DNA from 3 places in the Shewanella scandinavica genome. Region 1 is predicted to be linked to each of the others. Evidence: predicted binding sites of a transcription regulator. Region 1 holds the regulator's gene; each other region holds the start of a gene.

What was found. Region 1 encodes sigma-54, which starts transcription at its own class of promoters, with help from an activator protein. Its sites were predicted from a motif close to GTTGGCACGNNNNTNGNNT; they were not measured.
Region 2: Q4Q50_RS05770 (DUF1328 domain-containing protein) is a predicted target of sigma-54. The motif match lies at 7,586-7,604, and genes of this name have one in related genera.
Region 3: Q4Q50_RS04855 (P-II family nitrogen regulator) is a predicted target of sigma-54. The motif match lies at 6,085-6,103, and genes of this name have one in related genera.

The regions. Positions count from the first base shown of each region.
Region 1 covers NZ_JAUOES010000018.1:3,466-13,434, forward strand. Annotated here, with positions in the region: gene mgtE (magnesium transporter) at 19-1,383, opposite strand; gene Q4Q50_RS15040 (HPr family phosphocarrier protein) at 1,724-1,999, opposite strand; gene rapZ (RNase adapter RapZ) at 1,986-2,840, opposite strand; gene ptsN (PTS IIA-like nitrogen regulatory protein PtsN) at 2,837-3,280, opposite strand; gene hpf (ribosome hibernation promoting factor) at 3,283-3,570, opposite strand; gene Q4Q50_RS15060 (RNA polymerase factor sigma-54) at 3,599-5,077, opposite strand; gene lptB (LPS export ABC transporter ATP-binding protein) at 5,185-5,916, opposite strand; gene lptA (lipopolysaccharide transport periplasmic protein LptA) at 5,913-6,467, opposite strand; gene lptC (LPS export ABC transporter periplasmic protein LptC) at 6,454-7,014, opposite strand; gene kdsC (3-deoxy-manno-octulosonate-8-phosphatase KdsC) at 7,011-7,562, opposite strand; gene Q4Q50_RS15085 (KpsF/GutQ family sugar-phosphate isomerase) at 7,562-8,539, opposite strand; gene Q4Q50_RS15090 (hypothetical protein) at 8,819-8,977, shown strand; gene mlaF (phospholipid ABC transporter ATP-binding protein MlaF) at 9,184-9,969, shown strand, end outside.
Region 2 covers NZ_JAUOES010000005.1:150,609-160,577, forward strand. Annotated here, with positions in the region: gene Q4Q50_RS05745 (hotdog fold thioesterase) at 1-4,043, shown strand, start outside; gene pfaD (eicosapentaenoate synthase subunit PfaD) at 4,160-5,806, shown strand; partial or broken gene Q4Q50_RS22425 (DUF6572 domain-containing protein) at 6,401-6,705, shown strand; gene Q4Q50_RS05765 (helix-turn-helix transcriptional regulator) at 6,878-7,309, shown strand; gene Q4Q50_RS05770 (DUF1328 domain-containing protein) at 7,686-7,862, shown strand; gene Q4Q50_RS05775 (hypothetical protein) at 7,887-8,081, shown strand; gene Q4Q50_RS05780 (diacylglycerol kinase family protein) at 8,249-9,955, shown strand; gene Q4Q50_RS05785 (hypothetical protein) at 9,948-9,969, opposite strand, start outside.
Region 3 covers NZ_JAUOES010000004.1:206,053-216,021, forward strand. Annotated here, with positions in the region: gene Q4Q50_RS04825 (zinc transporter ZntB) at 1-97, opposite strand, end outside; partial or broken gene Q4Q50_RS22420 (YacL family protein) at 352-477, shown strand; gene Q4Q50_RS04830 (YacL family protein) at 565-939, shown strand; gene Q4Q50_RS04835 (response regulator) at 1,029-1,658, opposite strand; gene narQ (nitrate/nitrite two-component system sensor histidine kinase NarQ) at 1,651-3,486, opposite strand; gene nrfA (ammonia-forming nitrite reductase cytochrome c552 subunit) at 3,712-5,115, shown strand; gene Q4Q50_RS04850 (hydrolase) at 5,264-5,806, opposite strand; gene Q4Q50_RS04855 (P-II family nitrogen regulator) at 6,151-6,489, shown strand; gene Q4Q50_RS04860 (ammonium transporter AmtB) at 6,500-7,750, shown strand; gene Q4Q50_RS04865 (hypothetical protein) at 7,970-8,308, shown strand; gene Q4Q50_RS04870 (tetratricopeptide repeat protein) at 8,436-9,629, shown strand.

The sequences.
Region 1 (9,969 bases):
CGTTAAAGAATTAGTGCGTTAGTGCATCAGGTAGAGCGTGGCTAATCCGAGGAAGGCGAACAGACCAACCACGTCAGTGACTGTGGTGAGCACCATGCCGCCCGCGAGGGCAGGATCGATTTTAAGGCGTTTTAAAATCAATGGAATACTCGCACCTGCAAGACCTGCCACTGTCATGTTGATCAGCATGGCGCTACCAATTAAGCCCGCCAGTGCCATATCATCCTTCCACAGCAACACGGCAATAAACACCAAAATTGACCACATTAAGCCATTGAGAAAGCCAATCGATAATTCTTTACCAATAAGCCAACGGGCGTTGCTTTGGCCGATATGGCCTAAAGCAATACCACGGATCACGAGCGCTAAGGTTTGATTACCGGCCACACCGCCCATGCTAGGGACAATTGTCATCAAGATAGCGATAGTGGCAAATTGCTCGATAGTGCCTTCAAACATATTGCTGACAGAGGAGGCGAGCAGTGCAGCGAACAAGTTAATCGTGAGCCAGAGTGAGCGACGTAGGGTACTTTTTAGCACTGGGCCAAACGTATCCTCGTCATCATCCATCCCCGCCATCCCCATCATGGAATGCTCGGCGTCTTCGCGGATAACATCGACCACGTCATCGATTGTGATCCGTCCTAGCAGCTTGCCATCGCTGTCAACGACGGGAGCTGATACCCAGTCATTGCGTTCGAATTTCTGCGCCACTTCACTGTCGGACATGCTCACAGGAATACTTTGGATATCGGGGTCCATGATGTTGCGAATTGTGGTGCTTGGCGCGCAAGTCAGTAGATCTGCCAGCCTGACACCGCCGAGCACTTTGTCCTGTTTATCGACGACATATAAGGTATCTGTGGTGTCTGGCAGGTTGCCCCTTTGGCGAAGATAGCGCAGCACCACATCGATATTTACATCGGGTCTTAGAGTAACGGTATCTGTGTTCATCAAGCTGCCGGCGGTCTCATCGGGATAGGATAAGGCCTGTTCTACCCGCTGGCGGTTTTGTTCTGTCATCGACTGCAGCACTTGCTTGTAAACGGCATCGGGAAGACTACGTAGAATATAGGCCAGATCGTCGGTGTCCATACTCGCCGTCGCTTTCGCAACTCGCTCAGGACTCATGCTGCGGATCAGCGGATCTTTGAGTTCCTCGCTTAACTCGTCGAGTATGTCGCCTATTTGTTCTTGATCGATAAGCTGCCACAGCACTTGTCTGGCGCTGGGTGGTGAGGATTCTAAGATCAGCGCGATATCTGAGGCGGCCATTTTTTGCAGCATGTTACGTACGTGTACAAACATGCCACTGCTAAGCGCTTGGTTTAACTGGTCGAGACTATGTCCGGTGTGAGCGTTTTCTGAATTATCTACGGGCATTTGTCCTCCATAGTTGTCTGCCACTGTGCGGCAAATTGGTTCGAGAGTGCGCTACTTGGCGCAGGGCTGAGACTTAGCGGTGACTTCGCGATAGCTATGCTTCAGTCACAGATAGAGCGCTCTGGCATAGGTCATGCGTTTTACGCATAGATTAAGGCGGCTAAGACTAAGGTGAGTCAGCGGTAATGCTCGCTAGTGTAATCGCCTATGGTTCGTGTCGTCGAGCGACAAATGTGTCGCCAAGCTTTTGAAACGAGATGTGAACTGCACAAATACGCAGTGCTAAGTGTGATGTGTACTAATCTGAGTGTCTGTGTGGAACGCTGAGTATGAAATGAAACTAACAGGCTTCGTCAAACTTAGCATCGATCAAGGCACAAATGGCATCCAGAGCGGGCTCAGCATCTGGACCTTCGGCGATAAGCTTAATGGTTTTACCCATGCCAGTCTCAAGCATCAATAAGCCAAGCACGCTGGCGGCCGATGCCTGTTTATCGCCTTGTATTAAGGTGATGGTCGCATCAAACTCGGATGCCAGTACCACCAACTTAGTGGCGGCACGGGCATGTAATCCCAGTTTGTTACAGATGGTGATCTGACGTTCAAGCTTTGGCATTATTCAGCTCTCGATGGCGGGCATAAACTTTATGTTTACCGTTACTAAAGCGTTTAGCCAATTGCTCTGCGACGTAAACCGATCTGTGTTGTCCACCCGTGCAGCCAATCGCTACAGTTAAATAACTGCGATTGTTGCGCTCGAGATGCGGCAGCCAAGTTTCCAGTAAATTCTCGATTTGCCAGATGAACTTATTCACGAGTGGTTGACGATTTAAGAATTCAGCCACGGGTTCATCTAAGCCAGTCAATGGACGTAGCGCCAGCTCCCAGTGTGGGTTAGGCAGAAAGCGTACATCAAACATAAAGTCGGCTTCAGTTGGCATACCGTGCTTAAAGCCAAAGGACTCGAAGTTGATCACTAACTCTTTATCGACGCTGCCGAGCAGAATTTGTCTCACTTGATCGCTTAAATCATAGATATTCAGATTCGACGTATCTATGTAGTGATCGACCAGTTTTGACATAGGCTCGAGCAGTTTCCCTTCCAGCTTTATCGCTTCTTGCAAAGAGACTTGGCTCTTCGACAAAGGATGCAAACGGCGGGTCTCGCTGTAACGCTTAAGCAGAATTTTATCGCTGGAATTGAGGAAGAAGCTGGTTAACTCAGTATCAGGAGGCAGGCTCGCGAGTTGCTTCACTAAGACTTTATCCTGCTCAGGCATGTTACGCACGTCGACACTGATGGCGACGAGATCGTTACTGCCTTTGAGTTGCTCAAGCAAAGTGCCGATTAAGGGCAAGGGAAGGTTATCGACACAATAATAGCCGAGATCTTCGAGTACCCTTAGGGCGACAGATTTGCCTGAGCCTGAGCGGCCCGACACTATGACCAGTTTCATCCAGTGATTACCTGATAGAGTTCCGTTTCATCATGCGTCTTGCGTAATTGCTTTAATATTTGCTTGTCGCTCAGCTTTTCGGCCATGCAAGACAAGGTACTTAAGTGCTGCTGACATTGGTCTGCAGGCACCAGTAGTGCAAATAAAATATCAACAGGTTGCTTATCGATAGCATCGAATGCTATCGGCTCTTCACACTTAATGAGTATGGCAATGGGCTGCTCTATATCGGTTAATCGACCATGTGGAATGGCGATGCCGTTCCCTATACCTGTGCTCCCCATCTTTTCGCGCGCCACTAGGCTTTCGAATATCTCTTGAGATGAGAGGGTCGGGTACTGGGCAGCGACTAAGTCGCTGATGAGTTCCAGTACCTTTTTCTTGCTGCCCGGAGTGGCGCAGGTAGTGCACTCCGGCCGCAGTATGGTACAAAGTTCCATTATTAGTGTTTTGTTAACTTCTCTTTGTGTTTAATAACCTGACGATCAAGCTTGTCAATCAGGGCGTCTATAGCGGCATACATGTCAGCATGCTCTGAAGTTGCAAAAACTTCACCACCGATAAGATTTATTCTCGCTTCGGCAATCTGTTGCATTTTCTCGACATTGAGCACAACGTGCACATTATTGATCTGTTCGAAATGGCGTTCAAGTTTTGAAAACTTTTCTTCTACATATGCGCGTAACGATTCGGTAATTTCGACATGGTGTCCACTCAGGTTTATTTGCATAGAAACGTCCTCCGATATCCACTGTAGGTTATAAACTTTTACGCTGATTAGAAGGCGGAATGAGCATAGCCTCTCGGTACTTCGCAATGGTTCTGCGGGCTACGTTGATCCCTTGTTCTGCCAGAAGTTGTGCCATCTTACTGTCGCTTAATGGTTTTTTCTGGTTTTCCGCTGCAACCAGTTTCTTAATGAAGGCTCTGATTGCTGTGGATGAGCACTCCCCACCATCGTCAGTTCCGACGTGGCTAGAGAAGAAGTATTTTAGTTCAAAAAGTCCCTTAGGGGTATGCATGTATTTTTGGGTGGTCACCCGTGAGATGGTGGACTCATGCATTTCTACCGCTTCGGCAATATCGTTAAGCACCATAGGTTTCATGGCTTCTTCACCGTATTCGAAGAAACCTTGCTGATATTGCACTATGCAATTCGCAACTTTAAGTAAAGTGTCGTTACGGCTTTCTAGGCTTTTGATAAACCATTTAGCCTCTTGCAGATGGCCACGAATAAATTGGCTATCTGCTTGGTTTTTAGTACTGCGCGCCATCGATGCATAGTGTTGATTTACATTGATTTTTGGCATGCAGTCTGGGTTAAGTTCAACCACCCAGCGGCCATTCTTCTTCGACACAGACACATCTGGGATGACGTATTCGTCATCGTTGGGCGTAATCAATAAACCTGGGCGGGGATTGAGGGTTTGGATAAGCGCGATGCCGTCCCTTAACTCATCCTCTTTTAATTTAGTCTTACGCATCAACAATCTAAAATCGCGCGCGGCGATCAGATCTAAATGATCTTTGATCAACATGCGGGCATTTTCGAGGTGTAGAGTGTCAGCGGCGAAATGCGACAGTTGGATCAGCAGGCACTCGCTTAAATCGCGGGCGGCAACACCAATGGGATCAAAATGTTGAATGCGCTTGAGTACGGCTTCGACTTCGTCAAGCTCAACTTCAGGATTGCCCATCGCTTCGAGAATTTCTTCAGTGCTTTGGGTGAGATAGCCCTGATCGTCAATGGCATCAATAATGGCGGTGGCAATGGCTAAATCAGTTTCAGAAAACGGTGTGAGGTTTTTTTGCCATTCTAAGTGCTCATACAAGCCTTCACTGGTCTCACCTTGGAAGGGCATATCATCTTCACGACTGCCGCCGGGGCCAGAATTAGGGGAGGCGGTGAACACTTCATCCCATGTGGTGTCCATGGGGAGTTCGTCGGGCATGGACTCTTTCGTGAGCGACTCTGCCGTGTCTATGGTGGAGCTGTCTTTTTCTGGCGGCAGGGTGCTAGATTCACTGAAATCCGTATCGGATAGCGTTTGGTTTACAGGGTCTTTAGTGGCGTCGAATTGATCCTCTTCCAGCTCGAGAAGGGGATTAGAATCTAAGGCTTGCTGGATCTCTTGCTGCAGTTCTAATGACGACAGTTGCAACAGACGTATGGCCTGTTGTAATTGTGGCGTCATGGTTAACTGTTGACCCAGTTTGAGCTGGAGTGACGCTTTCATGTTACCGCTGATCCCTACGTTATTATTGTTGGATGAGGTCGCTTGTTATCATCTTGAGTGGAGTCCAATGGTGGCATAAATTACCTGCATTGGCTCCGCTTGATTAACTATAGCCTGAATTGTTCACCTAAGTACACAGCCCTAACTTGCTGATTGTCTAAGATCTCTGCGGGTGTTCCTTCGGCAATCAAGTTTCCGTGACTCACGATATAGGCATGTTCACACACATCTAATGTCTCACGGACATTGTGGTCTGTGATCAACACGCCAAGGCCACGACTTTTGAGCTGTTCGATAATCTTTTTAATGTCGATAACCGAAATCGGATCGACACCAGCAAAGGGTTCATCGAGCAAAATGAACTTAGGATTTGCTGCTAACGCCCGCGCAATTTCGACACGGCGACGTTCACCGCCCGACAATGACATGCCTTGGCTGTCACGGATGTGGGTGATGTGGAACTCTTCAAGCAGATGTTCTAGCTCTTCTTCCCTTTGCTCTTTTTTTAATTCTTTACGCGTTTGCAGCACGGCCATGATGTTGTCATGGACGGTCAGTTTACGGAAGATACTGGCTTCCTGTGGCAAGTAACCTATGCCTTTGCGGGCGCGCAGGTGCATAGGATCTGCGGTTAAATCATCATCGTCGATAAAAATGTGGCCTTTATCGCTTTTAACCAGACCGACGACCATGTAAAAGGTGGTAGTTTTACCCGCGCCGTTCGGGCCGAGTAGGCCAACGACCTGACCGGTTTTTACCGTCAGACTGACGTCTTTAACCACTTGGCGACTCTTGTAACTCTTCGCCAGATTTTGTGCTCTTAGGGTGATTTGGGTCATTTAGAGTCCTGCTTTTTCACAGGTTTATCTGCTGGCGCGTCTGGTTTGGCATCATCTTGATAGCTTTCTGGCTGAATAATCGTGATCACGCGATCGTCACCACTGCCGGTACTCTCGGCAATTAATTTTTGCTGGATGATGTTGTAGCGGATCAAATTACCCGTCACTTGGCTGCCTGCTTGATCTAACGAGGCTAGACCTTTAAGTGTCAGGGTGCGGCTCGCCATATCGTAACGAATTTCTTTCGCGCTCGCCGAGGCTGGACGGCCATCGTCTAATACTTGGCTGTACGTCGCAGGGTTGCCAGTGGCCACTAAAATTTTGCTATTTTCACCTTCGGCAGAAAATGCACGCAGTTGATCTGCATGGATTTTAATCGAACCTTGGGTGACTTCAACCGGACCAAAGAAGATGATCTGGTTGTTCTTGATATCTGCCGTTTGGCTCACAGCCTTGATTTTGACTTCCTGTTTCAGGTCGTCGACTTTAGCAAAGGCGCTCATGCTCATTATTAGCATTAGGCTGGCAAGTAATACGTTATTTTGCTTCATATGTTCCTACTACCTGACTGGTCAATTGCACTTCTTGCGCGTTGAGGTCGGCATAAAGGCCTTGGCCTTGAATATTAAAATCTTTCCCTGTGACGTAAATGGTGCGGTCAGAGGTCATTATCATCGTATTGAGATCGAGTTCCAGATAACTGGTGGACAAGGTCTGGATCGGTTCTTCTGGGCTAATGGCATCAATAATAACATTGTTTTCTAATACAACCTTGCCCGTTTCCTTGTTTAGCTTGCCCTGATCTGCTCTGAGTTGCCATTGTGCTTTACCTTGGTCTGGATAAACAAGATAAACAGGTTGAGTAAAGTAAGTTTGATTCGTTGAATCATAATGTTCCATGTGTTTCGCCGTCACACGGCTATTGACTAGCCCTTGTTCATTGAACTCAACACTGCGCAGATCTTCAACGATGAAATCTGGGGTATTTTGATCTTTTACTCTGTTATCGGTATCACCGCTGTGTTTGTTCTGCACTTGCCAATAAAGCACTAATGCCGTTCCAAAAAAAGCGATAATCGCGAGTGTCACACGACTCATATACTCATTCCATGGGCCGAAGTGAATTTATTTTGACTGAGTAGCAATAGATCTGTGAGTTCACGCAAGGCACCGTGGCCGCCATTGAGCGTAGTCACAAAGTGGGCGTGCTGACGAACATAGGGATGACCATCGGCTACGCTGACTGCTAAACCGACGACATTCATTACTGGTAGATCGACAATGTCATCACCGATATACGCCACTTCTTCTGGGGTAACGCCATAGAGTGCGAGCAATGCTTCATAGGGCTCGAACTTATTGTCTACGCCTTGGTAGATATGGGTTACGCCAAGCGCCGTCATACGGTTTTCAACGATTTTGGATTGACGTCCAGTAATCACCGCAAGATTAAAACCGCTGGTGAGTATCGAGCGCACGCCATAGCCGTCGCGGGTGTGGAAGGCTTTTAGCTCTTCGCCGCTATTGCTTAGGTAAATACGACCGTCGGAAAACACCCCGTCGACGTCACAGATCAACAGTTTAATCTTTTGCGCGCGTTGCCACACATCATCACTGATTGGGCCGTAAAATCCTTGCTGTGGCATTAAATGACTCCTGCTTTAACCATGTCTAGCATGTTAAGAGCGCCGATTGGATGGCGGTCTTTATCGATAACAATTAATCCGTTGATGTTTTTTGAGTCCATCACTTGCAGAGCTTGGGCGGCCAACACACCGTCGGTGATGGTCACGCAGTTACGGGTCATCACATCGGCGATGGGCGTAGTACGTAGATTCACTTCGGCATCGATAACGCGGCGTAAATCACCATCGGTGAAGATACCAACCAGCTTGCGCTGATCATCGATAATCGCCGTCATGCCTAAGCCTTTTTTGGAGATTTCGTACAGGGCTTCTGTGATGCAAATATCGTGGTTAACGAGCGGTAAGTCATCACCGCTATGCATGACATCGCAGACTTTTAACAATAACTTGCGTCCTAAAGCACCGCCAGGATGGGACATAGCAAAGTCATCACGGGTAAAGCCTTTCGCTTGTAGTAGCGCAATGGCAATCGCATCGCCCATCACTAAGGTCGCGGTAGTGCTTGACGTTGGCGCGAGTCCCAGTGGGCAAGCCTCTTCGGGTACTTCAATACATAAATGCACTTTAGACAAGCGTGCCATGTTCGATTCGGGTTTACCTGTTACCGCGATAACGGGCACGCCCATACGTTGGATGACGGGCATTAAGGTGAGGATTTCGCTCGACTCACCGGAATTTGAAATCGCTAAAATCACATCGTTATCGGCTAGTACACCGAGATCGCCGTGGCTGGCTTCACCCGGATGCACAAAAAATGCGGGCGTTCCTGTGCTGGCGAGGGTGGCAGAAATCTTATTGCCGATATGGCCCGACTTGCCCATTCCCATGACAATCACTTTGCCTGTGCAGTTGAGGATCAACTCGCAAGCTTCTGCAAATTCGGCCGAATCAACATATTGATAAAGATTGTCTAGGGCTGACTTTTCAATGTCGATAACTTTACAGCCCCATTGGCGCAGTTGTGATTTGTCTACCATGTCTATCTCTCTTTTTGCATTGTCTTTGTCGCCCCATTGATGGGATTGGAATAGCACAATTTGGTACGCGATAAAGATGATATGTAATAGGCTTTCTGCCAAGTTTTAGTTTGTTTTCAGACGATTTAGCTTATGTCTTGTTGTGGTGAATTCCCTAAAACAACAAAACAATTGCGGCAGGCTAGAGCGATTGATCCGACTCGTCAAGTTCAGCTGCGGCAGCTACTCATGCACAATAACCTGTTTAGCGGTCGAAGGTCTTGAGCAATATCATCGTCTTTGTCGTTTATTTCAATGGATTTATCCCGTATCGCGCCGGGTATTACCGCACTGGATGCCTCTATTTCACACTCGTATATCGACTCATCGCACCTAAAAGTGGACGAAGAGCGAGCTAAGTGCGAACGAATTAGCCAATATCGCCAATTCTGCAACTAGGTTGAAAACATTAAGTAACATTTTACCTGTGCAGAGTGAAAACTTAGGGCGCATTTTCGCTGTAAATGAGGCAAATTGAAAGTATCGCAGGGCGATAGTGTCGATTCGGTTGTAGGTTAAAGCGCAATTACGTACAATTTGCGGCTCTTCGATTGGTCAGTCTAGGAAGACTAGGATCACCTCTTTTGCAAATGTCGGAATCAAGCATGACTCAAGAACAAACGCCGTTGGTTGAGATCCGTAATTTGGGGTTTAGCCGCGGTCAGCGTGTGATATATGAAGATATTAGCCTGTCCATTCCAAGGGGCAAGGTGACGGCGATCATGGGGCCGAGCGGCATAGGCAAAACGACCCTGTTAAAGTTGATCGGCGGCCAATTAACGCCTGACCACGGACAAGTGCTATTTGATGGCCACGATATCCATGGTGTGAGTCGCAATGAATTATTTAGTCTGCGTAAGCGGATGAGCATGCTGTTTCAAAGCGGCGCGTTGTTTACCGACATCAACGTGTTCGATAACGTGGCCTTTGCGCTGCGCGAACATTCAGGTCTGCCAGAAGACATTATTCGCACTATCGTGCTGATGAAGCTCGAAGCCGTAGGTTTACGTGGTGCCGCCCAGATGATGCCAAGTGAATTATCCGGTGGTATGCAGCGCCGCGCGGCATTGGCCAGAGCCATCGCACTTGAGCCTGAAATGGTGATGTACGATGAACCTTTTGCCGGCCAAGATCCTATCTCTATGGGCGTGTTAGTGAAGCTGATCCGTGAGTTATCCGATGCGCTGAATCTGACCTCCATTGTGGTGTCACATGATGTGGATGAAGTCCTCGGTATTGCCGATTATGTGTATGTGGTGGCCGACAAAAAAGTCATCGCCCATGGCACGCCAGAAGAATTGAAGTACGCCGACAATCCACAGCTTAAACAGTTTATTCAAGGCGCGCCCGATGGCCCTGTGCCGTTCCATTATCCGGCGAATGATTACCAA
Region 2 (9,969 bases), on a different contig from region 1:
TGGCAGACAGCCTTAAAAAACAAGGAATAACCCTCACACAAGCCGAGTATCTCGCCCTTGAAAAAATCGCCATGGACAGTGTGCTCGATGCCGCCAAACTGAACCAATACACCAGTTTTATTGGCAATATCATGGCGTCACGCATCGCATCCCTTTGGGACTTTAACGGCCCTGCCTTTACCATTTCGGCGGCGGAGCAATCGGTCGCCCGCTGTATCGATGTGGCCGAAAACCTGTTATCCCAAGAATCCTTAGATGCCGTAGTGATCGCCGCCGTCGATTTAAGTGGCAGCCTTGAGCAAGTGATCCTCAAAAACGCCGTATCGCCAGTGGCATTTAATGCCACTGACACTGGTTGGAAAGTCGGTGAAGGTGCAGGCGCACTGGTACTAACTGCTGAAAATTCAAATACTAATGCTCTACTTAATGATGCCAATAGCAACAGCTATGGTCACATCAGTGGCCAAGTGTTTGGCGCTATGTGTGACATGCAAGGTAACAGCAACACAGCGCGCATTTGCGATGACTTGTTAACCCAAGCCAAGGTGAATAGCAGCCAAATTAGTTTGATTGAAACCAGTATTGCAGTTGAGCAACTTGCCGATCCAAAGCTGGTACTCAATACCCTGCTGCCGAGTGTGAACCAGCGCAGCCAAGCCACTGATACCATTGGCCACAACTTTGCCGCTGCGGGAATGGCGAGTATTTTGAGCGCGCTGCTTCAGCTTAAAAATCATGGGCAATTAAAAAACCAAGCACAGCCACAAGCTAATCAAGTGCAGCACGCGCTCGTTGCTACTTTTAGCCAGGGTAAATGCTCGCAGTTACTGCTCAGCCAAAGTGCCACGCAAGCGCACAGTTTGCAGCAAAGGCTTGAACAAGACTTAACGCTTTCTGAGCAAAAACACTTGATAAAACAAGTGACGCTCGGTGGCCGCGATATCTATCAGCATATCCTGGACACGCCATTGGCGGACCTTGATGCAATACAGCAAAAAGCCCAAGCCATCACTGCATTGCCAAAGCGCAGCCAGCGCAAGCATTTGGCCCAAATAGCGAGCAAAGACACGAGTGGCTTTGCAACAAGCAGCCCAAGCACGGCTCAACAAAAAGAGACATTAAGCAGCATGCCAATGAATGCCCTAAGCACGCCCAATAACAACGCCGCTCAAGCAGAGCTAAAAGACGCTGCATTTATACGTAATCAGCAACTCGCCCGTGAAGCACATCTAGCCTTTTTACAAAGCCGTGAGCAAGGCCTGAAACTGGCCGATGCCTTGATGAAAGCCCAGCTTAAAGGTGAACTGACATCAATTGGCCAAGCGACGCCGGTGGAGCAGCAAGCCATAGTTCAGGCATCTACGACAGCGGTTCTTCCACATACTGCACTTTATCCAAACCAAGTGCTTTATCCAAACCATGCAAAAGTGCCTCTGTACACGCCGCCAACACCGATGAGCAAGCCTTGCATTTGGGATTATGCGGATTTAGTCGAGTACGCCGAAGGGGATATCGCTAAAGTATTTGGCCCAGATTACGCCATTATTGACAGCTACTCGCGCCGTGTGCGCCTACCAACCACGGACTATTTGCTGGTGTCTCGGGTAACGAAATTAAACGCCCAGATTAACCGATATGAGCCTTGCACTATGACCACGGAATACGACATTCCTGTGGACGCGCCGTATTTGGTCGATGGTCAAATTCCGTGGGCCGTGGCAGTTGAATCGGGTCAATGTGACTTGATGCTGATCAGCTACTTAGGTATCGACTTTGAAAACAAGGGCGAGCGCGTTTATCGCCTGCTCGATTGCACCCTGACCTTCCTTGGCGACTTACCGCGCGGTGGCGACACCCTGCGCTACGACATTTCCATCAACAACTTTGCCCGCAATGGCGATACCTTGTTGTTCTTCTTCTCTTACGAATGTTTTGTGGGCGATAAGCTGATCCTGAAAATGGATGGCGGCTGCGCCGGCTTCTTCACCGACAAGGAACTCGCCGACGGCAAGGGCGTTATTCGCACCGAAGCCGAAATCAAAGCCCGTAACCTTGCCCTCAATAATCCCAATAAACCGCGCTTTAATCCGCTGCTTAACTGCGCGCAACACCAATTTGATTACAGCCAAATCCATAAATTACTCGGCGCCGATATCGGTGGCTGTTTTGGCGGCGCCCATGCGGCGCATCAAGCCCAATATGGGTTGCAGCCCTCTTTATGTTTTGCCTCTGAAAAATTCCTGATGATTGAACAGGTTAGCAATCTTGAGGTGCATGGCGGCGCGTGGGGCTTAGGTTCAGTTCAAGGCCATAAACAGCTCGAGGCCGACCATTGGTATTTCCCGTGTCATTTCAAGGGCGACCAAGTGATGGCGGGGTCATTAATGGCTGAAGGTTGTGGACAATTACTGCAATTCTTTATGCTGCATATTGGTATGCACCTAGGTGTAAAAGACGGGCGTTTCCAACCGCTCGAAAACGCATCACAAAAAGTGCGCTGTCGCGGTCAAGTGTTGCCGCAATCTGGCCTGCTCACCTATCGCATGGAAATCACCGAAATAGGCATGAGCCCGCGCCCCTATGCTAAAGCGAATATCGATATTCTGCTCAATGGCAAAGTGGTGGTGGATTTCCAAAACCTTGGGGTGATGATCAAAGAAGAAGCCGAATGCACCCGCTACCTTGCGGATAATGATGCCAGCACAGCTGATAATACGACTAAAAATGCTGCCAAAAATGCTGCTTCGGCTGCAACGCTGGTTTCAACAACACCTGCATCGTTCGCCGCGCCGTTGATGGCGCAACTGCCAGATTTAACTGCGCCAACCAACAAAGGCGTAGTGCCGCTTAAGCATGTGCCTGCGCCAGTCGCGCCAGCGGATTCAAAGTACGCCAACCGCGTGCCCGACACCCTGCCGTTCACGCCGTACCACATGTTCGAATTTGCCACTGGCGACATCGAAAACTGCTTCGGCGCTGATTTCAGCATCTATCGCGGCCTTATTCCACCGCGCACGCCTTGCGGTGATTTGCAGTTAACCACCCGCGTCATTGCGATTGACGGCAAACGCGGCGAGCTGAAAAAGCCCTCTTCATGTATCGCTGAATACGAAGTGCCCGCAAACGCTTGGTATTACGATAAAAACAGCCATCACGCCGTGATGCCCTATTCTGTGCTGATGGAGATATCACTGCAGCCAAACGGCTTTATCTCAGGCTATATGGGCACCACCTTGGGCTTCCCCGGCCAAGAGCTGTTTTTCCGTAACTTAGACGGTAGCGGTAAGTTGCTGCGCCACGTGGATTTACGCGGCAAAACAATCGTAAACGACTCACGTTTGTTATCGACTGTGATTGCCGGCAGCAACATCATCCAGAATTTTAGCTTCGAGCTAAGTTGTGATGGCGAGCCTTTCTACCAAGGTAAAGCGGTATTTGGTTACTTCAAGGGCGATGCGCTGAAAAACCAACTCGGCATAGACAACGGCAAGATCACACAGCCTTGGCATGTGCAAAATGACATAGCCGCCGATAGCCAAATCAATCTGTTAGATAAACAGCATCGCAGCTTTAATGCGCCAGAAGGTCAGCCGCATTACCGTTTAGCGGGCGGTCAGCTTAACTTTATCGACAAGGCTGAAATCGTGAAAGCCGGCGGTAAAGCGGGCCTTGGCTATTTATACGCCGAGCGCACCATTGACCCGAGTGATTGGTTCTTCCAATTCCATTTCCATCAAGATCCGGTAATGCCAGGCTCATTAGGGGTTGAAGCGATTATCGAGCTGATGCAAACCTATGCGATTGACCAAGATCTTGGTGCGGGCTTTAAGAGTCCAAAATTCGGCCAGATTTTATCGGATATCAAATGGAAGTATCGTGGCCAAATTAACCCATTAAACAAGCAGATGTCGCTGGATGTACACATTACCAGCGTGACTGACGATAATGGCAAACGCATCATTATGGGCGATGCCAACTTGAGTAAAGATGGTCTGCGGATTTATGAAGTTAAAGATATCGCCATCTGTATTGAAGAAGCCTAGCGAGTTTACGCTTTTAGAAAGACGCTAATCTCGAATAACAAATAACGAATAACAAATAATTGCGCCACCTTGGCTATCCACATCACCAAGGCGGCACAAATAACATGAGAACACCTATGACTAGCCATACTCTAGATCAATTCAATAGCAATAACGAAAAACTCAGCCCTTGGCCGTGGCAAGTCAACGATGCCGCGCTGAGCTTTGATATCGACTCATTAGGCAAAAAACTCAAAGATTTAAGCCAAGCCTGTTACTTAGTGAATCACAGTGAAAAAGGCTTAGGCATAGCGCAAACAGCCGAAGTAACCACAAGCGACAGCCAAGCGCCACTAGGCTCACACCCTGTCAGCGCCTTTGCCCCTGCCCTTGGCACCCAAAGTTTAGGCGACAGTAATTTTCGCCGCGTCCACGGCGTTAAATACGCTTACTACGCCGGCGCTATGGCAAACGGTATTGCCTCGGAAGAACTGGTTATCGCCCTTGGCCAAGCGGGCATTTTGTGCTCATTTGGCGCGGCGGGGTTAATTCCATCGCGCGTTGAAGCGGCCATTACCCGCATTCAAGCAGCGCTGCCCAATGGCCCCTACGCCTTTAACTTAATTCACAGCCCAAGCGAGCCCGCATTAGAGCGCGGCAGCGTTGAGCTGTTTTTAAAACATAAAGTGCGCACGGTCGAAGCCTCGGCATTTTTAGGTTTAACACCGCAAATCGTCTATTACCGCGCAGCAGGTTTGAGCCGCGACGCACATGGCGAGATAGTCATTGGCAACAAAGTCATCGCAAAAATCAGCCGCACCGAAGTCGCGACTAAGTTTATGGAGCCGGCGCCTGCCAAAATCCTCCAGCAATTAGTGAGTGATGGTCTTATCAGCCAAGACCAAATGGCAATGGCATTACTGGTGCCAATGGCGGATGACATCACGGCCGAAGCCGACTCAGGTGGCCATACCGACAATCGTCCACTGGTCACGCTATTGCCGACGATTTTGGCGCTCAAAGATGAAATCCAAGCTAAGTATCAATATAAAACCCCCATCCGTGTGGGCGCAGGCGGCGGCGTCGGCACACCCGATGCAGCATTAGCCACCTTCAACATGGGTGCGGCCTTTATCGTCACAGGTTCAATCAACCAAGCCTGCGTCGAAGCGGGCGCCAGCGAACACACCCGTAAGTTACTCGCCACCACAGAAATGGCTGATGTGACTATGGCGCCTGCCGCCGATATGTTCGAAATGGGCGTGAAATTACAAGTAGTTAAGCGCGGTACTCTGTTTCCAATGCGCGCCAATAAGCTTTATGAAATTTATACCCGTTACGATTCAATTGATGCCATCCCCGCGGACGAGCGTAAAAAGCTCGAAGAGCAAGTGTTTCGCGCATCACTCGATGACATTTGGGCGGGCACAGTCGCCCACTTTAACGAACGTGACCCTAAGCAAATCGAGCGTGCACTGGATAACCCCAAACGTAAGATGGCGCTGATTTTCCGCTGGTATTTGGGTCTGTCGAGCCGCTGGTCGAACACAGGTGAAGTCGGCCGCGAAATGGATTACCAAATTTGGGCAGGCCCTGCGCTCGGGGCATTTAATGCGTGGGCAAAAGGCAGTTATTTAGATGACTATAAAGCCCGTAATGCGGTCGATTTAGCCAAACATTTAATGGTGGGCGCGGCGTATCAATCCCGCATTAACTTGCTGTTATCCCAAGGGGTTAGCATTCCAGTTAGCCTGCAACGCTGGAAACCGCTAAATCGTTTTTAACCCCTAACGGACTATCGAGACATCAAGTAGGGACTCAACTCCCTACTTGATGCAGTCTTCTTCACTACCTCGTTAAATCGAAGCCGCCGACCTTATTACCAATCTAATCCCTTGAGTTATTGGCTCTGTTTGTGCCAATGCCGCTAAGCACTGGCGCTCCAGTGGTACGCCGTAAACCCATCCTTGGGGGCTCAACGGAAAAGTCCCTTTTCCGATGGCCACTGCCGCGACAATGCACGCCTGCAACCAATCGAATACATGCTGCCTAATTTAAGAATGGACTGCGAGGCAAACTTTGATAGGACATATCCCTTCCCCAAAAATCTACATACCACATGATTTGTGAATAAAGTTTTTTGTCATTCAAAAGTATCGTTTTGTGCATTATTTCAAATAATACTTTCAATCAAGTCTTAATATTCAATATCTTATAAACAATTCGCCAAACAAAATACGTAGTAATACAGATGCATACTTTCTACCCAGAATGATATTTACTATCGTGCAAAGCTCCTTATAAATCATTAATTTGCGAGTCACCTCGCCAAGTAATTGAAGGTAAGATTATGCGCATTATATAAGTGTAAAATATCTATGAGCATAGAAGGTCAAGGTTCAGTTGACTCCATTGGAATAGATCAAGAAGGTGTCGTGGTGCTAACCCTCTCAGATCATTTGGAATGGGATGACGGGCATCTATTTCTACACAGGAAAAGATTAATACCGACTTGGCTTTCTTGGAGTCTGGTGAAATATTTGAAACCAATCCAGATTCAAAGGGTAAAGAATTTAAAATTAATATTCTATGCAAGTATGAGCCTACTGCTTCTGCAATGTGGTTCATATCACAATGCACAGATATCATTAATCAAGCGGGGTTCGGTTTGGTTATGAGGTGAACACTTAACAAGGCCTAGCATTGCGTCTTTCAAACTTAACATTTGCTCGCTGTTGGCGGCGTTAAACAACTTGGCGGGCCACTGTCGTAACTTTGACGTAAGGTTGTCATAACTAAAATCAAGATTTTCGGATGATGATTAGCCTTTAGCAATCATTATTAGGAACTAGAAAATGGAACAGATGATAAACAAAGACTTAGTTAAGAAGCTTCGAAACGAACGTTCTTGGTCACAAGATCAACTTGCCACAATCTCAGGACTGAGCATTCGTACTATTCAGAGAATAGAAAGCGAAGGCACAAGCTCTTTAGAATCAAAAAGAGCGTTAGCGGCAGCTTTTGATATTAACGTTAGCAATCTAGATATTAATACCACCGCAGCTGGCACTTTGGCATCCATTCATCGTGGTCATAAGTTTGGGTTAGCGGGTGCCACTCTGGGTCTTTTAAGCGCCTATATTGGAATATCTATATCTTTTGCCTCAGGGCATATTACGTCGGGTGAAGCAGGAATATATTATGGAGGTCTTGGTGCGTTCTATGGTATTTGCTGTGCCGTCATTGCCGTACTTTCTAAAAGATATCATACAAATGCTGCTTTATAGGACGCTCTCAGCAGTTGCTGGCGGTGGTAGTTAATGCGCAAGTGCTGACCTTACCGCAAATTATTGTCTCTTTCTCAGCCTAGTTATCAACATCTTCATCTAAGCCGATACTCAAATGGTATCGGTTTTTTTTGCTGTGCTCCTCTATTTTCTGACTGCAACTCTTACCGAAGCTTAGGTAAAAATTGCCTGTACTACGTTTAGTACATTCGCGCCCACTTAAAACTAATCAATTAAATTTCATTTAAAATCAATAAACTAATTAAAATATGCAAAGTTGGCATTATGTTCGCAATCTAGAAATAACCATTAGCCGTTACCTTACAAATGACACAAACGGTCATGCGAAGGATTAAGACAAGGGCAGGAGGTTATTATGTTAGGTTGGACATTAGTATTTCTAGTTGTCGCTGTTATTGCCGGACTGTTTGGATTTACGGGTATCGCTGGCGCGGCAGCGGGAATCGCAAAAATTATTTTCTTCTTATTTATTGTGTTACTCGTGATTTCACTGCTGATTAATGCCCTCAAGGGCAAGTCACCACGACTTTAATTATTTTTTAGAAAGGAGATGTATATGAAACCATTTACTCTGATGACAAGCGCTTCACTGGCATTATTACTCGCCCTCGGTTTAACCGCTTGTAGCGATAACAAAGCCGAGGACGCGGGTGAAAAAATTGATGAAGTGATGACTGATACAGGTAATGCCATCGAAGATGCCTGTGAAGAAGTCAAAGAAGGTGTTAAAGCTAAAGATACTAAGTGCTAAACAAACCTCATTTTAGGGTGGCAATAGACTCGTCTACTGCCACCCTTTTGAGTTAGCACCTAATTTAAACTTGAGTTAACACCTGGTTTCAACGACGCGATTCACCGATTTAGTCAGCCGTTTAACATGCAGCGGTTAAATCAAAAATACAGCATTGGAGGGCGCGTATGCTAAGCAAAATCCACATCAAATATTTCTACTTAGCAGGTGCCGTACTGCTAGCCTATTTTGCGGTAACGGGCACGTCTCCCCTGCTCACCTTTATTTGGGCTTGGACGAGCCTGTCGCTATTTTTAGTCGGTTCAGCCTACTGGTTTAATCTCGCCAGCATCTTTAGAAAGCGCCAAGATGGCACTATCCCTTGGTATATTCGCTGGGGCTTTATTCCGTTTCTATTGGGTAGCCGGCTGTATAACCATTGGGCGAGAAAACGCGACTCTGTGCCGTCGATGCAAAAGATAGATGAGCAGTTGTATCTCGGCTGCCGATTATTTTCTGCGGATCTGGAGAAAATCAAAGCCAATAAGATCACCGCAATTCTTGATGTGACCGCCGAATTTGATGGCTTAGATTGGTCGCAGTTTGAAGATCATATCGAGTATTTAAACATTCCCATCCTCGACCATAGCGTGCCGACCAGCGCCCAGCTCAATCAAGCCGTTAACTGGTTGCATCGCCAAGTACGCGCCAATAAACAGGTGCTGATCCACTGTGCTATGGGGCGTGGCCGTTCAGTACTGGTGCTCGCCGCCTATTTAGTCTGTAAAGATAAACAGCGCAACTTCTCCGAAGTATTGCAACAGATTAAGCAAGTCCGCAAAACCGCGGGCTTAAACAAATGGCAATTACGCGCCCTTGAGCACATGCTCAAGCAAGGCAAAATCAACATCCATAAAGTGGCGTGGATTATCGCCAACCCAGTCTCCGGCGGCGGAAAATGGCAACAATATGGCGAGCAAATCCAAGACGAACTAAAAGCCTATTTTGACCTAACGTTAAAACTCACCAGCGAAAATATCAGCGCAAACACCTTCGCCAAAAAAGCCCGCAATAACGGCGCAGATATCATTATTGCCTGTGGCGGCGATGGCACAGTGACAGAGGTGGCATCGGAAATAGTGAACACCGACATCGCCTTAGGGATCATTCCCCTAGGCACGACTAACGCCCTCAGCCACGCGCTATTTGGTTTAGGCAGTAAGCTCATTCCTGTATCTCAGGCGCTGGACAATATTATCCAAGGGCATTACCAAGCCATAGATACGGCTCGTTGTAATGAACAATTAGTCTTGTTACTTGTGGGGATTGGCTTTGAACAGCAGATGATTGAATCAGCCAACCGTGAACGTAAAAATGCCCTCGGCCAGTTTGCCTACCTCGATGGTTTATGGCGCGCCGTCAATGCCGATGTCACTTTAACCATACAGCTCAGCTTAGATGATGCCGAGCCCACAACATTGACCACCCATAGCCTTATTGTTGCCAATGCAGCCCCGTTTACCAGCGTATTAGCACAGGGCGATGGCGAGCCAAACATGACAGATGGCCTGCTCGATATTACCTGGCTAGATGCCGGCAGAGAGCCGACAGACAAGCTCCTTAGCCTAGCAGAATTAGCCATTGCTGGATGGGTAAAGGAAGGTAATAAAGACACGCATTCAAAGCTACCTGGTACGCCATCTAGCGCAACCAAGGTCCACCACGCCCATGCGAAAAAAGTGCGTATTAGTAGTGAGCCCAAATGTAAATATGTGATTGATGGCGAAATTTTTGAGCCCGCGGATCTCACCATTGAAGTTCAACCCGCATCTCTCAAGGTATTTGTGCCTTATCAAGAATCGACTGAAAATGCTATCGACCCAAAAATCATATAAATGACACTATCGCG
Region 3 (9,969 bases), on a different contig from region 1:
CATCCTGCGGATCCCATTTTTCGATCTGTTCCAAGCTTAAGGTGGAACCCGCTTGGGCGCCGCTTAGCACTAAACTGTAGATAAATCCTTCGTGCATATCGCATTCCATATAACTTTCAAAATCATACAAACAAGCTAACTGATTTTGCCATGAAAATGAAGTCAGTACTTGTGCTTAACGGATATGAGACCAACGCCAATAGAGTTATACCAATCACATTAAATATCTAATCAGTTCAGAGCCTCACAGGTATTTCAATCCAAGGCAGGAATGGTTATTCCCTTTTAAGCCAATGCAACACGGGAGTGGGATGCCTGTGAGGCTCCCGAAGGGCGGCTGATGTTAACGGCATGGCAACGCGCTTTATACTGCGTTTAAGGCTTTCGACAGAGCACCACTATGCCTTCAAGCCTTCGCCTTGGCTAAAGAGCCTTGAACTCCGGCTGAATGAACAGATATTTTGTACGATTGGTATTAAATCGGCTGTGCTGCGTGGGGCGAGCAACTTCGGCAAGGATAGGTTAAAATTAGCATTAGTAGGCTTAGAGCAAAGAGACAATAAAATGGAATACGAATTTCGGCGTAACAGTTTAACCGGCACTTTTCTGGCCAGCTTTAGCATGGATCATGAAGTGCTGGGGCAATGGTTTACAGAAGAATTGGGGCCTGAGTTAGCCAAAATTCAGCAAGTGTTAGACATGATTAAAGAAATTCAAACCGATAAACGAGGTGCATGGCGTCTCGTCGGTAATGATTTCACCTTAGAGTTAGAGCGTGAGCAGGCGCGGGTGTTTGCGAATACGTTAGGTTTCGAGCAAGAGTATGAATTAGAAGAGGCGATGTCACTCTATGATGCTGAATCTGAAGCCTATTGTGGCTTAGAGGATTTTGAGCTGGCGTTACTGAGTTGGCAGACATTTATCGAGAAAGGTCTGTAATCGTCCATTCAAATTCTGTTCGATAAAAACATAAAGGCAATCATATGATTGCCTTTATTGTTTGCGCTATACCTCGCTAAACTCAGGTATTACTGATTAAGGTAGCGCACCGCCATTTCGGTTCTCGACTTGGCATTGGCTTTACGCAGTAGGTTTTTCACATGCACTTTGACAGTGCCTTCACTAATGTGTAAATGCTCTGAAATCATCCGATTACTTAAGCCTTCCGCCAGTTGCTCTAGAATTTGCAACTCCCTTGGCGTCAGGCTCGAAATCCATTCTTGCTCATCGGTCGCATCTTTTAGCTCGTAGAGGTATTCCTCCACTTCATCGCTGATAACTCTGTGGCCAAGCATGGCATTTTTGAGTTTTTCGAGCAGTAAATCGGGCTCAGTATCTTTGAGCAAATAGCCGTCGGCACCGGCGCGTAGTAAGCGGATCACATCTTGTTTGGCATCGGAAACTGTGAGTATCACTATGCGCGAGGTGACGCCCTCTTGGCGCATGGCATTGAGCGTATCTAGGCCTGTCATGCCTTTCATATTCAGATCGAGCAAGATGATGTCGGGCTCATCGGTGGCGACGGCGGTTAATGCATCTAAACCGCCTCCGGCTTCGCCAAAAAGGCTGAAGTCTGGATCTGAGGCAATGAGCTGGCAGATGCCTTTGCGTAAGAGGGGATGGTCGTCGACCACAAGTACGGAATAAGGTTTACCCATTTGAAGGCTCCTGTTGAGAGGGGAAAATAAGCGTCACTCGAGTGCCACTTGAACCTTTGCTGTGCTGCGCAAGGTTGAATGAATGGTTAGGCTTGAGTGTATCGTCTTGTTCGTTGCATCCTTGCTCAATCGTGGTTGCCGTAGCAGGTTTAAATCTGCTTATCTCGTTGTCGCTAAATATGACTTTACCTGAAAGTTTGCTGGCTCGCTCATGCATAATCCCTATGCCAAAGTGTTGATCTCGTTCTTTTAAATGTCCAATACCTATGCCGTTATCGCAAACATTGATATTGACCATGCCCTCGTCATCCTTATAACAATGGATATTGATGAGGCTGGCCTCAGCATGTTTGATGGCGTTTAAGGTCGCTTCCCGAGTGATCTGCAGTATGTGAATATGCTGCTTTGCCTCTAGCCATTGTGGTGCAAGTTTATAGTCTAAGGTGATCTTGATACTCGTCTTGGTTCTGAGCTGCTCGAGCATAGTCTCTAAGGCACTTTTTAGATCGGGTTCTTTAATCGTGAGTCTAAAGGTCGACAGCAATTCCCTGAGCTGCACATAGGCAGTGCTCACGCCTTCATTGATTTCGGTTAATTGAGCCTCAACGAGCGGGCTGCGGCAACTGCAATCTAAGTTTTTGCGTAATAAGCTAATTTGGATTTTAAGGAAGGACAGCACTTGACCTAAGGAGTCGTGTAATTCCCGTGCGATCACGCCGCGTTCCTCCATCAGCGCCAGTTGCTGCCTTTGCTCAGTGGCGTTGTGGATCACAATTGAGCGAGTCAGCATAATCGCGAAATTATTAAATAGCGCGATATTCGGTGTTTGGTCGGCAATTAACTCTAAATAGCCTAAATTAGCCTGCTCAAATTGCAGTGGGAAACGGGTACTCTCTTGAGTCATATCTGGCCAGCCGCCATCGGCCTCAATCACTTCAAGCTCTTGCTCTGGATACTGGATAATGAGCCTAAGGTAGTCGAGTGACTCATAGCCTTTTAACTGATTTAGTGCCGCTTTGAGCGCTTTGTAATCGAGCTTATTTGCGTTTAATGTCAGTAAGTTATCGTATAAAAATGCCAGCTCATTGTTGGCCCGAGTGAGTGCTAAGGTTTTCTCTGCCACCTGCGACTCTAAATCGCCATAAAGCATAGCGAGTTCCTTGGCGGTTTTTTGCAGGGCATGGGTGAGCGCTGTGAGTTCGATATATTCGGTTTCGGGCATTTCGATTTCAAAATTGCCTTTAGAAATAGTATTCGCCGATTCCATAAGCTTTTGCAGTGGGATTACCACTTTCTTCTTAGTAAAACGCACCGCCACAAAGGCGATAATGAGCATGACGCTTAAGCCTAATATTTGGCTGGCGGCGAGGAGCCTGAGTTTAAAGGCGGCGTGGTGCTCCATCTCCAATACCAGTAAATCTATGGTGTCGACAAAGTCCTTAAGTGACGCCACATAGTCGCGGGAGTTTTCTTGCTCTATGTAGTATTTCATCACCAGCCATTTATCGATCACGAGCTGATATTGATCGGCAATCTTACGTGGACTAAACCAACTATCTGAAGGCTTTAAGGTATCGGAATAGAGGGTGTTTTCGAATTCGATGATTTTATCGAGCGCAGCATCACTGCCAGAGTTGGCGTAAAACATCAATCGATAGCTTTGCATCCGCAAAGAACCCGAGGCGTTAATCGCCTTAGCGTCGCCCAAGCTGTAAGACAAATTGATGATAGCAAAGGTCGATAAACTGCTAGAAAGCAGAATGAGTACTAACATTAATCCTAAGATTTTTGAGGTTAGACTGCCTCGTTTCATTAATCCGCTATTCATTTTAATGGCCGCTGTTATGGCACTTTGCAGTGGTTTTTACATTAGAAAATAATGTAATACATTAACAAAAGTATAGAAGTGTGAACAACAACACCTTTACATTTTGATCTAGCGCAAACTTCGACCTAGATACCCCCTAAGAGGTATATGTTTAGCGGGATTAAGTCACTAAGTTTGACCATGGAGATGTCGTGATTTACAACAATAATGCAACACGGAGATGAGATGATGAAGAAGATGACAGGTAAGTCCTTTGCACTAAGTGCACTGGTTGCCGCCAGCTTCATGGCGGCGGGCGCAATGGCGAGTGATAAAACTGAGCCTCGCAACGAAGTTTATAAAGACAAATTTGCTAATCAATACGCTAGCTGGCATGACACAGATAAAAGCACTGAGAATACCGATGTGTTAGCCTCGGACCCGAGCTTAGTCGTGCTGTGGGCAGGTTATGGTTTTGCGAAAGATTACAACGCACCACGTGGCCACATGTATGCCATTACGGATGTGCGTAACACTCTGCGAACTGGCGCACCAGCCAACGCGGAAGATGGTCCAATGCCTATGGCTTGTTGGAGCTGTAAGAGCCCTGATGTACCTCGCTTAATTGAAGAGCAAGGCGAAGATGGTTACTTTAAAGGTAAATGGGCCAAGGGCGGCCCAGAAGTCGTCAATACTATAGGCTGCGGCGACTGCCATGAGAAAGGCACGCCTAAACTGCGTATCTCTCGCCCCTTTGCTGAACGTGGTATGGAAGCATTAGGTACACCGTTTGCCAAAGCGTCTAAAAAAGACAAGCAATCTATGGTCTGCGGTCAGTGTCACGTTGAATACTATTTCGAGAAAAAAGAAGGCAGAAAAGGTTTCGTTAAATTCCCTTGGGATATGGGCACAACCGTTGAGCAAATGGAAACCTATTACGACGGTATTGAGTTCTCCGACTGGACGCATGCGCTGTCTAAAACCCCTATGTTAAAAGCGCAGCACCCTGGTTATGAAACTTGGAAACTCGGTGTTCATGGTAAGAATGATGTGAGCTGTGTTGATTGTCACATGCCAAAAGTGACCAACGACAAGGGCCGTAAGTACACAGATCATAAGGTGGGTAACCCATTTGATCGTTTTGAAGAAACCTGCGCGACGTGCCACAGCCAAAGTAAAGAGTTCTTAGTCGGCTTGACCAACGAACGTAAAGCTAAAGTGAAAGAGCTAAAAGGCCGCGCCGAAGCGCAACTAGTGAAAGCGCACTTTGAAGCCGCAGCCGCTTGGAAAGCCGGTGCAACTGAAGCGGAAATGAAGCCAATTCTAACCGATATCCGTCATTCACAATGGCGTTGGGACTATGCGATTGCTTCACACGGCGCTGCTGCGCATGCCCCTGAAGAAGTCTTACGTATCCTAGGCACAGCGGTAGATAAAGCGGCAGATGCGCGGGTTAAATTAGCGCAATTGTTAGCGAAAAAAGGCATCACAGATCCTGTCGCGATCCCAGATATTTCTACTAAAGCCAAGGCACAAGCCGCTTTAGGTATGGACATGGAAAAAATGAATGCAGAGAAAGAAGCATTTAAGAAAGACATGTTACCTAAGTGGGATGAAGAAGCGAAAAAACGCGAAGCCACTTATAAATAGTGTTTAACAAATTGTTTTTAACCTGAGCTAACCCCTCATGTAAGCAAAAGCCCTCGCTGACTCAGCGAGGGCTTTTTTATGGGAGTGAATGTCAACGTCATGCCTGAACCAAGGGCTGTTTACTTCATTAGAGCCAAGGAGTGAATTGCTATTTTATCAGTTTTAATAATGCCCTAAAGCGCTCGCCTTGGGCTTGATGTTGTAATTCAAATAATAGCGATTCCACGTTAGTTAATAAGGCGCCTCTGGCCGTCATCATCTGAATACCCAGTTGTTTATTATCGGCACTGCGTGACGAGACGCCATCTGCGACGAGATGCACTAAATATTGCTGTTCTATAAGGTCACAACAGGTTTGATAAACACACACATGGGTCTCAATGCCCGCCAGTATGACGTGTTTGCGATCCGTCTTAGTGAGTGCCTGCGCAAAATCTTCACAGTGCCAGCCGCTAAAATGTTGCTTTGCAATAGGGGAGCCGGTTTTCTCCAGCAAGGTTTGAAGCTCAGGACTGGTTGCTCCGAGTTTATCGGGTAGCTGTTCTAACCACAGTATGGGTATTTCAAATAATTGTGCACCTTGGATTAAGGTCTGTAGTTGTTGGTGCAGCTTGTCACTGTTATCCATGATTTGTGCAAGTTTTCCCTGCACATCGACGATAACGAGAACACATTCTTCGGGTTTTAACATCGGGCCTTCCTTCTGCGCTTGATGATTGTCTTAGTGATGATCTTCGCTTTTGTCTAAGAGCTTGTGCTGTGATGCTCAGATTTCATCTCGATTTACGCTTCACCCAGTAGACCCCAATTTAACCTTGTTACCAATAGGCCTAAGGTCGAATAGCTGCTGCACTTAAACTGCTCACTAAAAGAGTGCGTTGCACCAGTTAGTGCTCGATTATGGTGCATTTTTAACCTTTGAAAATAACCTTTTTTAGTTAAAGTTTAAAATAATCAGTAGGTTAAATTATTGGCCTAATGATTGAATTACCTTTGATACAAGTTAATAACAATCGCGTTTTTTTGGAGGTCAGGATGAAACTAGTCAGCGCTATCATCAAGCCATTTAAGTTGGATGATGTCCGTGAAGCTATCGCCGGAATAGGTATTGAAGGCATGACGGTGACCGAAGTTAAAGGTTTTGGCCGTCAAAAAGGGCACACAGAGTTGTATCGTGGCGCCGAGTATCAGGTGGATTTTTTGCCAAAAGTAAAACTAGAAATTGCCACTAAGGCTGAAAATCTCGACATGTTGATTGAGGCCATTACCACTGCGGCCCATACGGGGAAAATTGGCGACGGTAAGATCTTCGTCGTCGACTTAGAACAAGCTATCCGTATCCGTACGGGTGAACTCGATACAGAAGCGCTATAAGGGGCTGACAATGGAAGAATTAACAAAATTAGGCGGCACAGTCACTGAACTACGCTTTGCACTCGATACCTTTTACTTTTTGATTTCTGGTGCGTTAGTTATGTGGATGGCGGCGGGATTCGCCATGTTAGAAGCAGGTTTAGTTCGCTCTAAAAATACCACTGAAATTTTAACGAAGAACGTGGTGTTGTACGCGATTGCCTGTGTGATGTATCTGCTGGTTGGCTACAACATTATGTATGTGGATAACACTGAAGGGGGTTGGTTGCCATCGATTGGTACCTTAATCGGTTCTCAATCATCAGATGCGAGCCATGCATTAGAATCTGACTTCTTCTTCCAAGTGGTGTTTGTGGCAACGGCGATGTCAATTGTCTCTGGCGCTGTGGCGGAACGGATGAAGTTATGGGCTTTCCTGTTCTTCTCTGTGGTGATGACAGCGGTTATCTATCCGGTAGAAGGGTATTGGACTTGGGGCCAAGGTTTTATCTCTAAACTGGGCTTTGTGGACTTTGCGGGTAGCGGTATTGTGCACATGACTGGTGCGACTGCAGCGATTGCGGGGGTATTATTGCTCGGTGCACGTAAGGGAAAATATGGCCCTAACGGTCAAGTGAATCCTATCCCAGGATCTAACTTGCCAATGGCAACCTTAGGTATGTTTATTCTGTGGATGGGCTGGTTTGGCTTCAACGGTGGCTCGCAATTAATGGTGTCGGATGCGGCGAATGCGAGCTCAGTGGCAAAAGTGTTCGTTAATACTAATACTGCGGCTGCATTTGGTGCTATCTCTGCGCTTATCGTATGTAAGATGATTTGGGGTAAAGCGGATTTAACCATGATACTCAACGGTATTCTGGCGGGTTTAGTGGCGATTACGGCAGATCCGCTATCACCTTCACTGTTAATGGCGGGCGTGATAGGTGTGGTTGCTGGTGGTTTAGTGGTGTTCTCTATTGTGGGCTTAGATCGCATTAAGATCGACGATCCTGTGGGCGCGATTTCAGTACACGGCGTGGCGGGTTTCCTTGGGTTAATGTGTGTGCCATTATCCAACGCTGATGCGACCATTACTGGGCAGTTGACCGGTGCAGCCTTCATCTTTACTTGGGTATTCTGTTCATCCTTTGTGGTTTGGTATGCGATTAAGAAAACCATGGGGATCCGTGTGACTGAGGAAGAAGAATACAATGGTATGGATGCGTCTGATTGTGGTATCGATGCTTACCCAGAGTTTGTTACGGTTAAAAATGCTGGTTAAGTAAACTGGCGAATGAATGGTGATTCAACTTGATGCCTAGCGTGGATCGAGGGATAGTAAAGCAGAGCTTAGGCTCTGCTTTTTTATGGGGCTTGGTCATGGGTTAAGCTCAAGGCGGTTTAGAGTGGGGCTTAAGCAGGCTGCCGTGCATTACCTTACAGCATGATTTACCTACACTATTTACCTACAGTATTTACTGCACGAACAGAGGGGTGAACTATGAGCTTACATGCCACAGCTGTCGGTCAATTTACGCGACTCAGCCTTATCGTTATTGCTGGCTTGATATCAGTATCTGCCTTAGCAGGGGAAATCATAGTTAACCGCTCGAGTGAGCCTGTCGATGCCTTTGCTGTGCGTGATCAAGTGCTCAAGGATTTTGAGTGGCAGGAGTCGCTTCGTCGTCAACAGCAGATCCAAATTCTGCAGGCTTTACCCTTAGGTTGTATTACTGTGATGAAGCCCTATCGCTATTTTACCTGTGGGGAGCATAACTATCGGCCATACCATTACCAGCAGCGTGAGCTATACATAGAGGTTGATCAACCTTCGCAGTAACTAACGTGTTAAATCACTTATAGTTATTTTTTAACGATAGCGATTGTCATTTTTTGTAACCATTTTATGTCGTCTTTTTCGCCATTTGTAATAAGCTCAAATAGGAGCTAATGGTGTGGGAGGACATATGTCAAAACTATTCCGAGCCGTATACCTGAGTGCCATAATGGGCACTGTACTCAGTCAGTTGGTTGCCTGTAGCTCGACGACCATCGCGCCTGATCCGTCTGATCTTGAGTCGCTACTTGCCGATTCATTGTTTACCCCTGTCGCCGATATTCCTTCCGTTGCGGATATTTTTTATCTGCCGCCTGAGGTGGTAACAGATGTAAAGCGTAGCTATGACAAATATACTTTTTCCCATAATAACGCCATGTTAGCCAACGAATGGTTAGCCAGTTATATCAATGCCAGCCAAACCAATAGCGCTAAAATTGATTTTCGCTACCAAGATAACCTGACCCAAATTGCCCGTGAAACCTACGCCCAAAGGGCAGGGAATTGCATGTCCTTAGTGGTCATGACTTCTGCGTTGGCGGATATATTGAATGTGGGCGCTGAGTATCAAGATATCGCTATTGAACCCATATGGGACAAGCAAGGGGATTTCTATTTAATCAATGGTCATGTGAACTTACGCTTACTTCCGCCCGAGAATTTACATTCAGTCTATGTGTCATCCGCAGCAATCTTAGTGGACTTCATGCCCGAGCGCGCCCTACGAGGGTATGGTAAGACCCGAGTGAATAAGCAAACCTTGATCAGCATGTTTTACAATAACATGGCGGCAGAGTCTTTAGTGAATGGCGATTTAGATAGGGCCTATGCCCTCATCAAAGCGGGTTTAAATGTCGGCCAGTTTGTCCCCTCACTCAATACGCTCGCCATTATTTATCGGCATAAAGGGGATGAGAAACGGGCCGAAAAAGTGTATCGCTATGCGCTTAAGTTTGAGGCGAAAAATTTAACCACGCTTTATAACTTAGCTTTGATTTTAGGGGATCAGGGCAGGCTTGATGAATGGGCTGAAATCAATAAAGTGCTTGAATTAGCAAGGATACGTAATCCTTATTATTACTATGATATGGCGCAGCAAGCCTTCGATGAACATCAATACGACGAGGCTTTAGCATGGTATCAAAGGGCGTTGGCCAAAGCTGATTATCGGCATGAATTCTTCTTCGGTTTATCAAAAACCTATTGGGCGCTGGGGGATGAAAAGCGTGCCAAACTGAATATGGAAAAAGCGCTGGCTTTGAGCCGTGATGATTCAGAGCGTCATCGCTATCAAAACAAGTTACAAGTCATGATGCACCATTAGTATTGGCCTGCTCTAGCATCCAGTTCTCTTGCATAGAGAGCTGGATCAATTGCACTCATTCAAGCGTTTAGTCGTTAATATCTTAGCTGACAGGCATGGATAGCTCACTCGTACTTGCCGCAATCATTCCCCGCTTGCTTTTTATCCGCCATATTCGATTTTGTTCATTAAGGCTGTGAGTTAGCTGGCATATTTGAATTTTGATTTTTTTAAAATATATTAAAACAATAAGTTATATTTGATTTTTTGAAATGGAGACAACTTGGTTGCATTGGCGCTTGAGACTCGATAAATTGAACTCAGTATTGCAGTTGAGATCCCTTATCGCAGCGATAGAAAT